DNA from 2 places in the Clostridium sp. CM039 genome. Region 1 is predicted to be linked to the other one. Evidence: a T-box and tRNA genes for the amino acid it is inferred to sense, from the RefSeq annotation. Region 1 holds a T-box; the other holds one or more tRNA genes.

Evidence for each region. A T-box is a leader RNA that pairs with one kind of tRNA and senses whether it is charged. The one in region 1 lies ahead of tyrS (tyrosine--tRNA ligase), so its partner is inferred to be a tRNA-Tyr.
Region 2: it has a tRNA-Tyr gene. The T-box ahead of tyrS (tyrosine--tRNA ligase) is inferred to sense a tRNA for this amino acid. The anticodon was not compared.

Annotation. Positions count from the first base shown of each region.
Region 1 is NZ_CM143649.1:3,664,582-3,671,276, reverse strand. It holds gene ACWJJ2_RS17190 (GTP pyrophosphokinase) at 1-353, opposite strand, end outside; gene ACWJJ2_RS17185 (metallophosphoesterase) at 407-1,096, opposite strand; gene tyrS (tyrosine--tRNA ligase) at 1,405-2,625, opposite strand; T-box leader at 2,835-3,050, opposite strand; gene ACWJJ2_RS17175 (ATP-binding protein) at 3,239-3,649, opposite strand; gene ACWJJ2_RS17170 (AlbA family DNA-binding domain-containing protein) at 3,767-4,912, opposite strand; gene ACWJJ2_RS17165 (Ger(x)C family spore germination protein) at 5,021-6,136, opposite strand; gene ACWJJ2_RS17160 (spore germination protein) at 6,129-6,695, opposite strand, start outside.
Region 2 is NZ_CM143649.1:2,617,692-2,624,386, reverse strand. It holds gene spoIID (stage II sporulation protein D) at 1-43, shown strand, start outside; gene ACWJJ2_RS12185 (M23 family metallopeptidase) at 281-1,060, shown strand; gene spoIIID (sporulation transcriptional regulator SpoIIID) at 1,180-1,434, shown strand; gene mreB (rod shape-determining protein) at 1,561-2,595, shown strand; gene yyaC (spore protease YyaC) at 2,721-3,275, opposite strand; tRNA gene ACWJJ2_RS12165 (tRNA-Thr) at 3,633-3,707, shown strand; tRNA gene ACWJJ2_RS12160 (tRNA-Tyr) at 3,713-3,797, shown strand; tRNA gene ACWJJ2_RS12155 (tRNA-Val) at 3,840-3,915, shown strand; tRNA gene ACWJJ2_RS12150 (tRNA-Thr) at 3,948-4,022, shown strand; tRNA gene ACWJJ2_RS12145 (tRNA-Tyr) at 4,028-4,112, shown strand; SAM riboswitch class I at 4,215-4,317, shown strand; gene metK (methionine adenosyltransferase) at 4,403-5,578, shown strand; gene recD2 (SF1B family DNA helicase RecD2) at 5,785-6,695, shown strand, end outside.

The DNA of each region.
Region 1 (6,695 bases):
CTATATCCACTACCTTTTACATTTGCAACATAGTCTTTTTCATAAACCATCTGCATGTCACGTCTTTCACGAATTAGATTTACCACTTTATCAATATCATCTACAAACTGACACATTATCCTTATTCCAGCAATATCTTCCATTTCATATTCAATTCTATCCAGAGGGATACCGAATTTATTAGCTTTCTCAAGAATACTAGATATTTCTTTAACCCTCCCGGTAACAAACTCTATAGGTGAATACTCATTTTTTCGTCTATATTCTCTTCTTATACTTTTAAATTTTACTTTTAACTCTTCTACACCCTGTTCATAAGGAATTAAAAATCTTTTCCACTCTCTTATTGCCATATACTCAGTCCTTTACATAAAATTTCATATCCACATTGTATTAACTTTTGATACTATTCTAATATTTTTAAAGGATCGAAGTTTAAATAATCACAAGAAGTAACTATATATTCTGTGCCTTCTATATTTCCTTCATATAGCCTATTTAAAGATGGTCCATGTAAATGACCATATATGACCTTGCATACATTATACTCTTTTACTATTCTTATAAGTTCAGTTTCCTCAAACTTATCATTAGTAGGTGGATAATGAAGCATTACAATAAATTTATTATAACCCTTTTTCACTGCCTCATCGAGTGAAATTCGAAGCCTTATTAACTCTCTATTATATATTTTTTCATCATGAGTTGTAAATCTTGTATTTCCTGGGCAATTCCATCCCCGTGTTCCGCATATAGCAAAATCTTTGTAGTTAAAAAAGTTGTTTTGGATAAAATCCATATCCGCGTAGAGAGCATTAAGCTTCGTGATACCACTCCACCAATAGTCATGATTTCCTTTTATAAGTATTTTTTTACCTGGAAGCTCATGAATCCATTCTAAATCTTCCACACCCTCAGAAATATTCATGGACCATGAAATATCCCCTGCAATTAGTACAGTATCATCCGCTGAAACTTTGCTAAGCCAATTTTCTTTAATTTTTTCATTATGATTACTCCATTTATCTCCAAATATATCCATGGGTTTATCTGAATTTATAGATAAATGAAGATCAGATATTGCCCACAACGCCATAATATACCTCCTTATTAATCGTTTAGTTTTTTTCCATTAATTATCTATATCCGTTACATAAGCAATAACCTTAGCTATTGCTACACTCATTAGTGCTCAAAGTTTAACCTTAGTCATTTTTTTAATGTCTCTATGCTATTATACCTTTATATTGATTGTATTAAAACTTCTATCACTAAAAAATTCTCCCCAACTTGCCTTTAACCCTTCTCCAGCTTCAAAAGATATTTTACTAAAAGCTTTTTACCACTAAAAGAAAAAAGCAAAGTTAAAATATTAATTTCAACTTCGCCCTTTTTAAATAATTGCTATTCTATAGTTAAAGAATAGTATTTTTTCTTTCCTTTTTTAATAAGTACACAACCATCTTTAAAATTTTCTTCTAAAAGTGTTGCATTCTTATCTTCAATCCTTTTATCGTTAATAGTTAATCCGCCCTGCTCAATTAATCTTCTAGCTTCTGCTTTTGATGGCACCACTTTAGTGTACACCAATATATCCATTAGTCCCGCATTCTTCATATCGCACGGTATAGATACTTTAGGCACGTTACTCATATTAGTTCCACCACCAAATAATGCTTCTGCCGCTGCCTGAGCTTTGATAGCTTCTTCTTCTCCATGAATAAGTTTTGTAACCTCAAAAGCTAAAACTTTTTTAGCTTCATTTATTTTTTCATCTTTTAAAGCACTTAGACGCCTGACTTCATCCATTGGTACAAAAGTAAGTAACGATAAGCATTTTTCTACATCTAAGTCTCCAATGTTTCTAAAATATTGGTAAAAATCATAAGGAGATGTTTTATCTGCATCAAGCCACAGAGCTCCATTTACAGTTTTACCCATTTTAATCCCTTCGCTATTTGTAAGTAGCGTGCAAGTCATTCCATAAGAAGCTTTACTTTCTTTTTTTCTTATTAGTTCTATACCAGCAATTATGTTAGACCATTGATCATCTCCACCTAACTCCATAGTACATCCATATTTTTTATTTAACATTAAAAAATCATATCCTTGCATAAGCATATAGTTAAATTCAAAAAAAGATAAACCTTTTTCTAACCTCTGTTTAAAACACTCAGCAGCTAACATCTTATTTACTGAAAAATGTACTCCTATATCTCTTATAAAATCTACGTAATTTAAATTTAAAAGCCAGTTTGCATTGTTTTCAAGGATTGCTTTACCATCACTAAAATCTATAAGTTTTGAAAGCTGTGATTTTATACAAGATATATTATGATCAATTTCTTCTTTTGAAAGCATTTTCCTCATATCTGTTTTACCAGATGGATCACCAATCATTGTAGTTCCACCACCAACTAAGGCTATGGGTCTATGCCCTGCTCTTTGCATATGTGCCATAAACATCATAGTTATGAAATGTCCAATATGTAGGCTATCCGCTGTTGGGTCATATCCTATATAAAATGTTACCTTTTCCTGTCCTAATATTTTCTTCATTTCATCCTCGTGAGTAAGTTGTTTTATATACCCTCTCTCTAAAAGCGTATCATATACATTTTCCATAATTTATTCCTCCTTATTTTAACGACATTTCAAAATGAAAGTCTTCCTCTTCTATACTATGGCATCCCATAGTATAACAAAGAGAAAAGTTCAGTTGAAACCTAAGTCTCCTTTTGAAGTCGATATACTTATCTTCTGCGAAGCTGTGAGCACCGCAGGTGATGATTTAATACTGTGTTATTTTTTGAAATAAAAAAAACGCCTCCTAAGAAAGGGACGAAAAAATTCCGTGGTACCACCCAAATTGATTTAACAATCCGCTCATTCCTTATAACGTAAGGTTAACCCGTCTTAGCTTACTTTTTAAAAGCTTATTTCAGCTTAAAGCTCCAGAATGTATTTCACTATATTCCTTAACTAGTTCACACCTACCACTAGCTCTCTTAATAATTCCTACAGTTACTTTTTTCTTTCATAGCCTTTTAGATATAATTATTCATGTTATTAATTATATATGTGTATTTATAATATATCAAATGATATATTTGCTCGTTATAATTGATTAAAACCCTATATATACTATTTACGTTTATTTTCAACTATTTTCTCCATATACAATAAAAGCAGGGCTGAAAACCCTGCCTTACATTCACGTAAATAATATTCTATCTCTTTATGTGATATAATTCTTTAAAAATTGTGGTGGATTTAAGCATTCGCAACCTATATTCACATAAAATTCCAAGTTATACTTATTAGCTAAAATATCCATTTTAGAAAACAATTGTGCCGTATGCTCAAGTTTATCATCAATAATATTAAATACACCATCAACAAAGATGGTATCAATATCATAATCTCTAGAAAGCATACCGCACAAAAATCCATAAAAATCATCATGACTTTTTAAATTGAACTCATTTATTGCTACAAGTCTCATTTTTGTACTTAATTGCAACGTAGCTTTAGTATCATCATCAATATATACTATGTTTCCTTTAACTTTATCAACGGACTGGTTGGCTAATTTAATTAGAGCTTTAGTTTTACCCGAACCCTTTTTACCACAAAATACATGAATCATGTTAAACGCCTCCTATTTTATCTAATATAACCAGATAATTATTAAATAGGTCTACTCGTACACAATATTTTTATACATATTATATATTATTCGTAATATGTTCACAATATTATAGTTTTAAATAAAGTTCTTAATCCCTGGGAAAATCACCTTAAAAGTATTATCATCTTTTGAATCTACAAATATTACCTTACCATATTTTGAAAAATCTTTTTTCATTCGTGCAAATCCTCTTCCTGATTTTATAAATCTTTTTCTATCATCTAATGCTATTAACTTATCATATATCCACATATTCCTTTTTAAATAATTATGGGTATTAATTTCAGTTGAAAATAATAGGTTACCTGGACTAAATACGCTTACACTGTTATAGCTTACCACTATTTCAATTTCCTTATAAAATATAGTATAATCTCTATAAAGTATTGCGTTTTTTACAGCCTCATACACTGCAGCAATAGGATAATTTACTGGAAATATATTTTTAAAAAATTCTTCTGTCCTATCTAGCATATCTAATAAATTCCCTTGCACAATTATAACCTCATCAAAGTTATCGTTTACCTTATTTACTATCTTTATCATATTATGCGGTAAATAGATACTGTTAATTGAAGAAAATACCAATAATCCCCCTAGTGTTACTACCCTCTTATTATAATCTCTTTCAATAAAAGTTATTCCTGCATTGTCCATAAATCCTAATCTACTGTTATCATTTACTAAAATGCCCTTATTTAAAAAGTATTTATTAATTATATTAAAATCTAAACTACTAATACCACTATTTACAATAGGTATAGTTTCGATATTGAGACTTAGATTTTCTTGTAAACAAGAAATTAATTCTTCTTTTCTCATAGTATCTGTTGTGGAACCTCTCCTAATGTAAAATGCACCATTCTCCCTTAATTGATAGGGCCTTTGACCACCATCATATATAGTTATAATCGCCAAATTTTTGCTTTGAAATGTTACGAAATCTAGCGATACTGGAATAGGCGGTTCACATCTTGAACTTATAATTTGTTGTAACTGTTCTTCTTTAAAGTCACATACCTTAATACCTATGATTTTTTTCGTTTTATCCTCTACTCCAATAACAAGGTATCCTCTTCCTCCACGGGAGTTGGCTATAGCACATATATCTTTAGCTAATTCTCTTTTCCCACTTTCTATTAATATATCAATTCTTTGCTTGAAATCTAATTTTGTACCCTCATCCCTCTTTAACAATATGCTAATTTTTTTGCTATCCATATATTTCACTCCAACCGCGCTATAATGATATATTATGCTTATAGTAGTGCAATGTTTCCAAGTATTATACCTTACAACAAAAGACGATGGAATACCACCGCCTTTTTATTAGAAGTTTTTAACAACCCCTGTGTTCATTATTTTCACTTCAACTTCAACTTTTAGCTCAGTTTTTTTAATAATATCATCATTTTTTATCTTTGGATATTTTGCATGAAATTGCTCCGTTATATCAAAAATATCCATATTTAATGCCTTATATTTTGCAAACATATTATTGCAGGCTTTCAAAATATTTTCTTCTGACTGCTCCTCAATTTTACTGATATTTTCTTTTGTAAGTGTAATTTCTTTTTGAGCTTCTGCTAAATCCACCTTAACTTTAATTTTCTTTTTCAAATGAACAATATTATTATCATAACTGATTTCTGTCTTAGTTTTACTTTTTAATATTTCTAAAGTAATAAATTTATTAGTATCACAGGGATTAGTTGTTTCTAAAGTACCACCTAAAATAGTGTTCATTAAAAAGTTAAAGCCTAACCCTTCATCTCTTTGTAATACGCCAACCATTTTATCGTCTTTAATTACAGCTCCGCCATTTACTTCTAAAGTCCCTTCTAAACTATCTTTTGGGATATCTATTATGGGTACTACATTTACTTTATCTCCAATTTTTCTTTGATTGTAAAACTCATTTAAACTTAGTTTTACAGCTCTTGAAGATGCTCCAATATTTTCTATAAGTTGCACTACAAATGATCCAATGTATTTATCTTCAGGCATATTTAGCTTCATAAGTTCCTGTGGATCTCCTTGATATACTGTAATATACGGTCTTATAAGAAATTCTTGATCACGATCCATAAAATCTATGAAATTATCAACACCGAATTCTGCAGCCTTTTGAGTAAATATTATGGCACTATTCTGTGTATAGTTTAATTTATAACTAGAAGTAGCATTCATATTTCTGACAGCTTCAAACATTGTTTTTCCTGTTGCTTTAAATAAGATTCTTTGATCCGCTCCTTGAGGTGATGTTCCTCTTACTCCCTTAAAAGCTTCAGCATATAATATAGGATTACCGGTATTATCTGCATCTATTACTAATGCAGAAATAAATAAAACCTTATTAATATCCTTATAACTAAAACATGATGTCATAGTAAAACAATTCATTATTATACATATTATTACTAATGTTTTTTTATACTTATTCATTATAATCATCCCTATCAAAAATACTATTTGATATCTTGCTAAGATCTTTTCTATATAATATATCCTTAAATTTAAAGCTTTCTAGTGTACCTAAAGGGAATAAATATGGATATCCACAACTCTCTAGTCCCGCCATATGTGAGATAAAAATAAAAAATCCAATGTAAAATCCTGGTAACCCAAGCACTGACGAAAACACAATAATAATTATATTCCATATAGATAGAGCGCCATAAAGCTTTGGCACTAAAAAAGAAGAAATAGATGAAAGTGCCACAATTACTACAGTGCTTTGTGATGCTAAACCTGCTCCCACTGCAGCATCGCCTAAAATTAAAGCTCCAACAATGCTCATTGCCTGGCCTATGAGTTGTGGCAATCTTATTCCTGCCTCTCTAAGTAATTCAAAGAAAAAAGTCATTAGTAGTAGTTCTATAACCGTAGGCAGAGGTACTCCTGCTCTAGCGACTGAGAGTTTTACAGCAATCACCTCTGGAATAAGCGAAAAGTGAAAGGTAGTAATCGCCAAATATACCCCTGACAATAAGGTAGCTGAAAA
Region 2 (6,695 bases), 1.0 Mb from region 1:
AATATTAACTCATTATTATCAAGGGACTGTTATATCCAAATGAAAAAAAATACACATAAGCTGGTTATCCTATATAAAAAATGGATAATCAGCTTTGCTTTTTATAAAAATAAACTTGAAGATGATTTAAGTAAAACTAAGGGTGAATAATTTAAAATTTAAAATATGTTTTAAACTATAAAATATAAATATTATTAAAATGTAGATTAACTTAAATAAATTTTAGGAAATATGTATGTTTTAATAAAATATGGACAAAAATACAAATGGAGGTGTTTGTATGAATAAGAATGAAAACAATAAGACATTAAATTTTTTTAAGAAGGAAGGATTCTATGTAATTTTATTTGTTTGTTTATGTATAGTAGCTTCAGTGGCGTCTATAACAGCAAATAATAATAAGAAGCTTTCAAGCAAGCAAGAAGCATTACAAAAACAACAAGCAAATGCAGGAGATGTTATAAAAGCGCAACAAAAAGAATATGAGGGTGCTCTTCAAGTAAAAGAAGAAAAGAAAGCTAAGGCTGAAGCGCTTAAAGCGGTACCAGATATCAAAAAGGTTACAACAGGAAAAGCGGCATCAGCAGTATCTAAATCAGTTAATGCTAAATTTGAAAATCCCGTAGCAAATGGATTACTCGCAAGGGCATATTCAAAAGATATTGATTCAGTAGTGTGGAAGACTGATGGAAGCTATAGGACAAATTTAGGTATTGACATTCAAGCAAAAATAGGGGAGCCAGTTGTAGCGGTTATGGATGGAATAGTTAAAGAAGTTGGTACTGACGTTAATGGCCAAAAAGGTAAGATGGTTAAGATAGATCATCAAAATGGATTTATTACTAACAGTACTAATCTAGATGAAAAAATATTAGTAAAAAAAGGCGATAAAGTAACTAAAAAACAGCAAATTGGTACAGTGGGAAACACTAGTTTAAATTCATTTAAGGAAGAATATGGATCTCACTTACACTTTGAAGTTCTGCAGAGTAATAAGAATGTTGATCCTGCTAAATATGTAAAATATGAGAAATATCAACCTGCAGAAACTAAGAAATAACCAATAACCATCTCAATTAGCCATTTTTTAAAAATATATTAGAAGATGACTAATTGGAATGGAATTTAAAAGCAAGATAATGCATATTTATAAATATATAAGGGTTAAGGAGGCAACACTTGAAAGACTATATTGAAGATCGAGTACTAGAAGTTGCTAAGTACATTATCGAGTCAAAATCTACAATAAGAAGAACTGCCAAAGTGTTTGGCGTTAGCAAGAGTACTATACACAAGGATATGACGGAAAGATTACCCACAATAAATCCTCAAATTGCCAGCGATGCAAAAACAATTTTGGATATAAATAAAGCTGAGCGGCATATAAGAGGCGGAAGAGCAACTAAATTGAAATATAAAGAAGCACAAGGATAAAAACATTCGAAGCTAAAAACTATAAAAAAATTTTAAAATTAAAAGAGGGTTTTCTTATAGCTTTATAGAATAGAGTTTAGTGTAATTTAAATATTGAATATACTAAAGAGCAGGAGTGGTTTTGAAATGTTTTTTTTTAGAATGGGTACAGATATGGGAATAGATTTGGGTACATCTACAGTGCTTGTATATATTAAAGGAAAAGGTGTTATATTAAAAGAACCTTCTGTTGTTGCCATAGATAGAAATAATAATAAGGTATTGGCAGTAGGAGAAGAAGCTAGGCAAATGATAGGAAGGACACCAGGCAATATTGTGGCAATACGCCCTATGAGGGACGGTGTTATTTCGGATTATGACATAACTGAAAAAATGTTAAATCATTTTATCAAGAAGGCTTGTGGGAAAAGAAGGCTATCTTCTCCAAAAGTTGTAATATGTGTACCTTGCGAAGCAACGGAAGTAGAAAGAAGAGCGGTAGAAGATGCAGGTAGAAATGCCGGAGCTAAGAAAGTTCAACTTATAGAAGAACCACTAGCAGCGGCAATCGGAGCGGGACTCGATATTACTAGAGCAAGTGGTAATATGGTTATTGACATTGGTGGAGGCACGACTGATATTGCAGTTATTTCTTTAGGAGGCATGGTTGTACGTGAATCAGTTAAAGTAGCTGGTGATAAGTTTGATGAAGAGATTATAAAATATATCAGAAAAAAACATAAATTAATGATTGGTGAGAGGACTGCAGAGGATTTAAAAATCAACATAGGTTGTGCTTATAAACAAGAAGAAAAGACAAGCATGGAGATAAGAGGGAGAGATTTAATTACAGGTCTTCCTAAGAATTTAGAAGTATCATCAGAAGAAATGAGAGAAGCTTTAAAAGAGGCGGTATATTTAATAGCAGGATGTGCACATTCCGTATTAGAAAAAACACCACCTGAGCTTTCAGCAGATATAGCTGATAAAGGTATAGTTATGACTGGTGGAGGTGCATTGTTAAAAGGCTTAGGTAAGCTCATACAAGAGGTTACTAAAGTTCCGGTATATCTAGCGGAGGATCCGATTTCATGCGTAGCACTCGGAACAGGTAAAGTATTGGATTATATGGATAAGTTAGATAATTCATTCAATGGAAGAGAATTATGCTTAACAGAATAAAAAGTATAAGCAAGCTATAAAAATAAGCAATACAATTATTAGTTTAATTGCATTGCTTATTTTTATATTATATAAGATTTGTAAGTTTAAATTGTGGATAATTATTTAAAACTAATTAAAGCATGTTAAACAGGGCTCAAATTATTTTCTTCATTGGTAAGGGAGTGCAAATAGTATGAATGCAAGAGGGATCTGCTTAAAACATTAGCAATATCCATTACCAAGCTCAATCTTATGTTTCTATTTGTAAATAATTCACTATCATCACTTGAATCTACTATACCTATTAATGAAAGAGTGCCTACCTTAGGAAGGGTTTTCCCTACACCTTTGCCAGGATGAATTGGATAATTTCTAGCTTGGAGTTCTCCAATATTTGAAATGTCTCCTAAACAAGCATCTACACCTATTATAGTACAATTTGGGTGCAATGCATTTATTTTAGATAATTTACTATCTATGTTTAAGGCATGAATTGGATTATCTATAGTGCCATATACAGGTAATGGAAAGGAACTATTTTTTAAAAGTGTACCAACTAAAGGACCTAGACAATCGCCTATACATCTATCGGTACCTATGCAAACAACTAAAGTATTTTTGTCAATATAGTCTTTTAGAAAATTAGAAAGTGTATAGTATGCTAAAGGATCTTTATAATGGGTTTTAGCTTTACTCAAGAAATATACCTCCTTGTATTGCGCTGGGGAAAAATTATTAGTTTCCTATGAATAATTTATATGAATAAATCCCGTGTATTATTATAATAAAGAATAAAAAAATGATTAATTAAAAAATGATATATAAGTATATTAACTATATGAAGGAAAACCAAATAAAAAATATAATAAATTATTTGTGCAAATAGTAAGTTGTATCAATGCTTAATATTAAGCAAATATGCGAATAGTATAGTTATGGAGAGAAGAAGTCGTTTATTAAAGGATAATAGACTTGAAATTAATTAATTAAAGTTGTATAATAATTCTTGTCGACACGGTAAAACGGTAAAACGGCAAAATGATAAAACATAATATGCTGGCATGGCTCAACGGTAGAGCAGCTGACTTGTAATCAGCAGGTTGTAGGTTCAATTCCTATTGCCAGCTCCATAAGTGGAGGAGTTCCCGAGTGGCCAAAGGGGGCAGACTGTAAATCTGTTACGTAATGTTTCGATGGTTCGAATCCGTCCTCCTCCACCATTTATAATGGTTTACAATAAATTATGGTTTACAATAAATTATGGGAGCATAGCTCAGCTGGGAGAGCATCTGCCTTACAAGCAGAGGGTCACAGGTTCGAACCCTGTTGTTCCCACCATAATAATCTTTTTAAAATAGAATAAAATGCATGCTGGCATGGCTCAACGGTAGAGCAGCTGACTTGTAATCAGCAGGTTGTAGGTTCAATTCCTATTGCCAGCTCCACATATGGAGGAGTTCCCGAGTGGCCAAAGGGGGCAGACTGTAAATCTGTTACGTAATGTTTCGATGGTTCGAATCCGTCCTCCTCCACCAAAAGACATCTATAGATGTCTTTTTTTATTTTTTACAGGGTTTAGATTCTGTTGACACCATAGAATGCATATGGTATTATAATTAAAAGTTAATAATTGATAACTCTTATCAAGAGAGGTGGAGGGAAAAAGGCCCTATGAAACCCGGCAACCGGTGCAATGCACCATGGTGCCAATTCCTGCAGTTATAATCTGCAAGATAAGGGAGATGATTAAATCACCTCTTCTTATATTTGGAAGAGGTTTTATTTTTTTATAGGGAAATTTTAGAGAATAGAAGGGAGAATTATAATGAAAAGATTATTTACATCAGAATCCGTTACAGAAGGACATCCAGACAAAATTTGTGACCAAATTTCAGATGCTGTACTTGATGCTATTTTAGAGCAAGATCCTTATGCTAGGGTTGCTTGTGAAACAGCGGTTACTACAGGAATGGTTTTAGTAATGGGAGAGATAACAACTAGTTGTTATGTAGATGTTCCTAAGGTTGTTAGGAATACCATTGAAGGCATAGGATATACTAGAGCAAAATACGGGTTTGATGCTAGCACATGCGCTGTACTTACGTCTATTAATGAACAATCAACAGATATAGCTATGGGAGTAGATGAGGCATTAGAATCTAAAGCAGGCGAGATTGATAAGGTTGACGCAATAGGTGCTGGTGATCAAGGCATGATGTTTGGATTTGCAACTAATGAGACACCAGAATACATGCCACTACCAATTGCTATGGCTCACAGATTAGCAAGAAAGTTAAGCGAAGTAAGAAAAAATGGCACATTAGATTACTTAAGACCGGACGGAAAGACTCAAGTTACTGTAGAGTATGAAGATAATAAGCCAGTAAGAATAGATACTATTGTTATTTCAACTCAACATGCAGAAGAAGCAACTCATGATCAAATTGAAAATGATTTAAAAGAGCATGTAATAAAACCTGTAGTTCCAAGTGGATTATTAGATGAAAATACTAAATATTATATAAATCCTACAGGCAGATTTGTAATTGGAGGACCGCAAGGAGACTCTGGTTTAACAGGAAGAAAAATAATAGTAGATACTTATGGTGGATATGGAAGACATGGAGGTGGAGCATTCTCAGGAAAGGATGCAACAAAAGTTGATAGATCCGCTGCATATGCTGCAAGATGGGTTGCTAAAAATTTAGTTGCTGCAGGAGTTTCAGATAAATTGGAAATTCAGTTAGCTTATGCTATAGGTGTAGCTAAACCGGTATCTATAGAGGTCGAAACTTTCGGAACAGGAAAAATTGACGATGATAAAATAGTTCAAATAGTTGAAAAAGTATTTGATTTAAGGCCAGCTGTAATTATAAGAGAATTAGAACTAAGAAGACCTGTTTATAAACAAGTAGCTGCCTATGGACATTTTGGAAGAATTGATTTAGATCTTTCATGGGAAAAACTAAACAAGGTTGATGAAATAAAAAAGTACGTATAATATAAAAAAAGGGATAACAATTATTAATTGTTATCCCTTTTTAGTGCATGTGATTATTAAGTAGTATTTTGATAAAACCTAAGATAGGGGTATACTGAACATAAGAGATGTAAAATACATATGATATAATAACATTAATAATAATATTATTGCTAATAATATTATTATTAATGTTATTATATGAATTTATAAATAGGAGAGATTTTATGCCGGAAATACAAGGGATAATCGAAGATGTAGTATTTCATAATGAAGAAAATGGATATATAATTGCTCATTTGAATGATAATAAAAAGCAGATAACTGTGGTAGGCATTGTGCCATATATAAGTGAAGGGCAGAACCTGAAATTAACGGGGGAGTGGGTTACTCATCCTCAATTTGGCAAGCAATTTAGAATAATACAATGTGAGGAAATAATACCTAGTTCACTTGAAGGTATAGAAAAATATTTAGCTTCAGGAGTTATTCAAGGAATTGGACCAATAACTGCTAAAAAAATTGTACAGCACTTTGGTGAAAACACCATGAATATATTAGATAATGAAATTGAAAGATTAAAAGAGATTGATGGTGTAGGACAAAAAAAGATTCAATTAATTTTTGAATCATATTCTAAGCAACGAGAAGTTAAAAATATAATGATATTTCTTCAAACATATGGAGTAACACCTAACCAATGTGTGAAAATTTATAAAAAATATGGAGGAGACTCTATAAAGGTAGTACAGGATAATCCTTATGTGTTAACTGAAACCATTTCTGGAGTAGGATTTAAAATTGCAGATAAGATAGCACAAAGTTTAGGCATTGACAAAGAGTCGCCTTTCAGAATACAAAGTGGAATTAATTATGTGGTAAATGAATTTTGCGCTATGGGAAATACTTATATGCCCTTAAACAAATTATACAAAGAATCTAAAAATATTCTTGGGGTTACGGCTGAAGAAATTGAAAAAAATGTTTATGATAATGTATTGCAGGGAAAATTGAAAGTCGAAAATATTGATGAAGAAGACTGTGTTTTCACTATGCCGTTCTATTACTGTGAATTAGCTATTACTAAAAAAATTATAACCTTATCTATAGAAAAGTATGACGAATTAGAAATAGACAT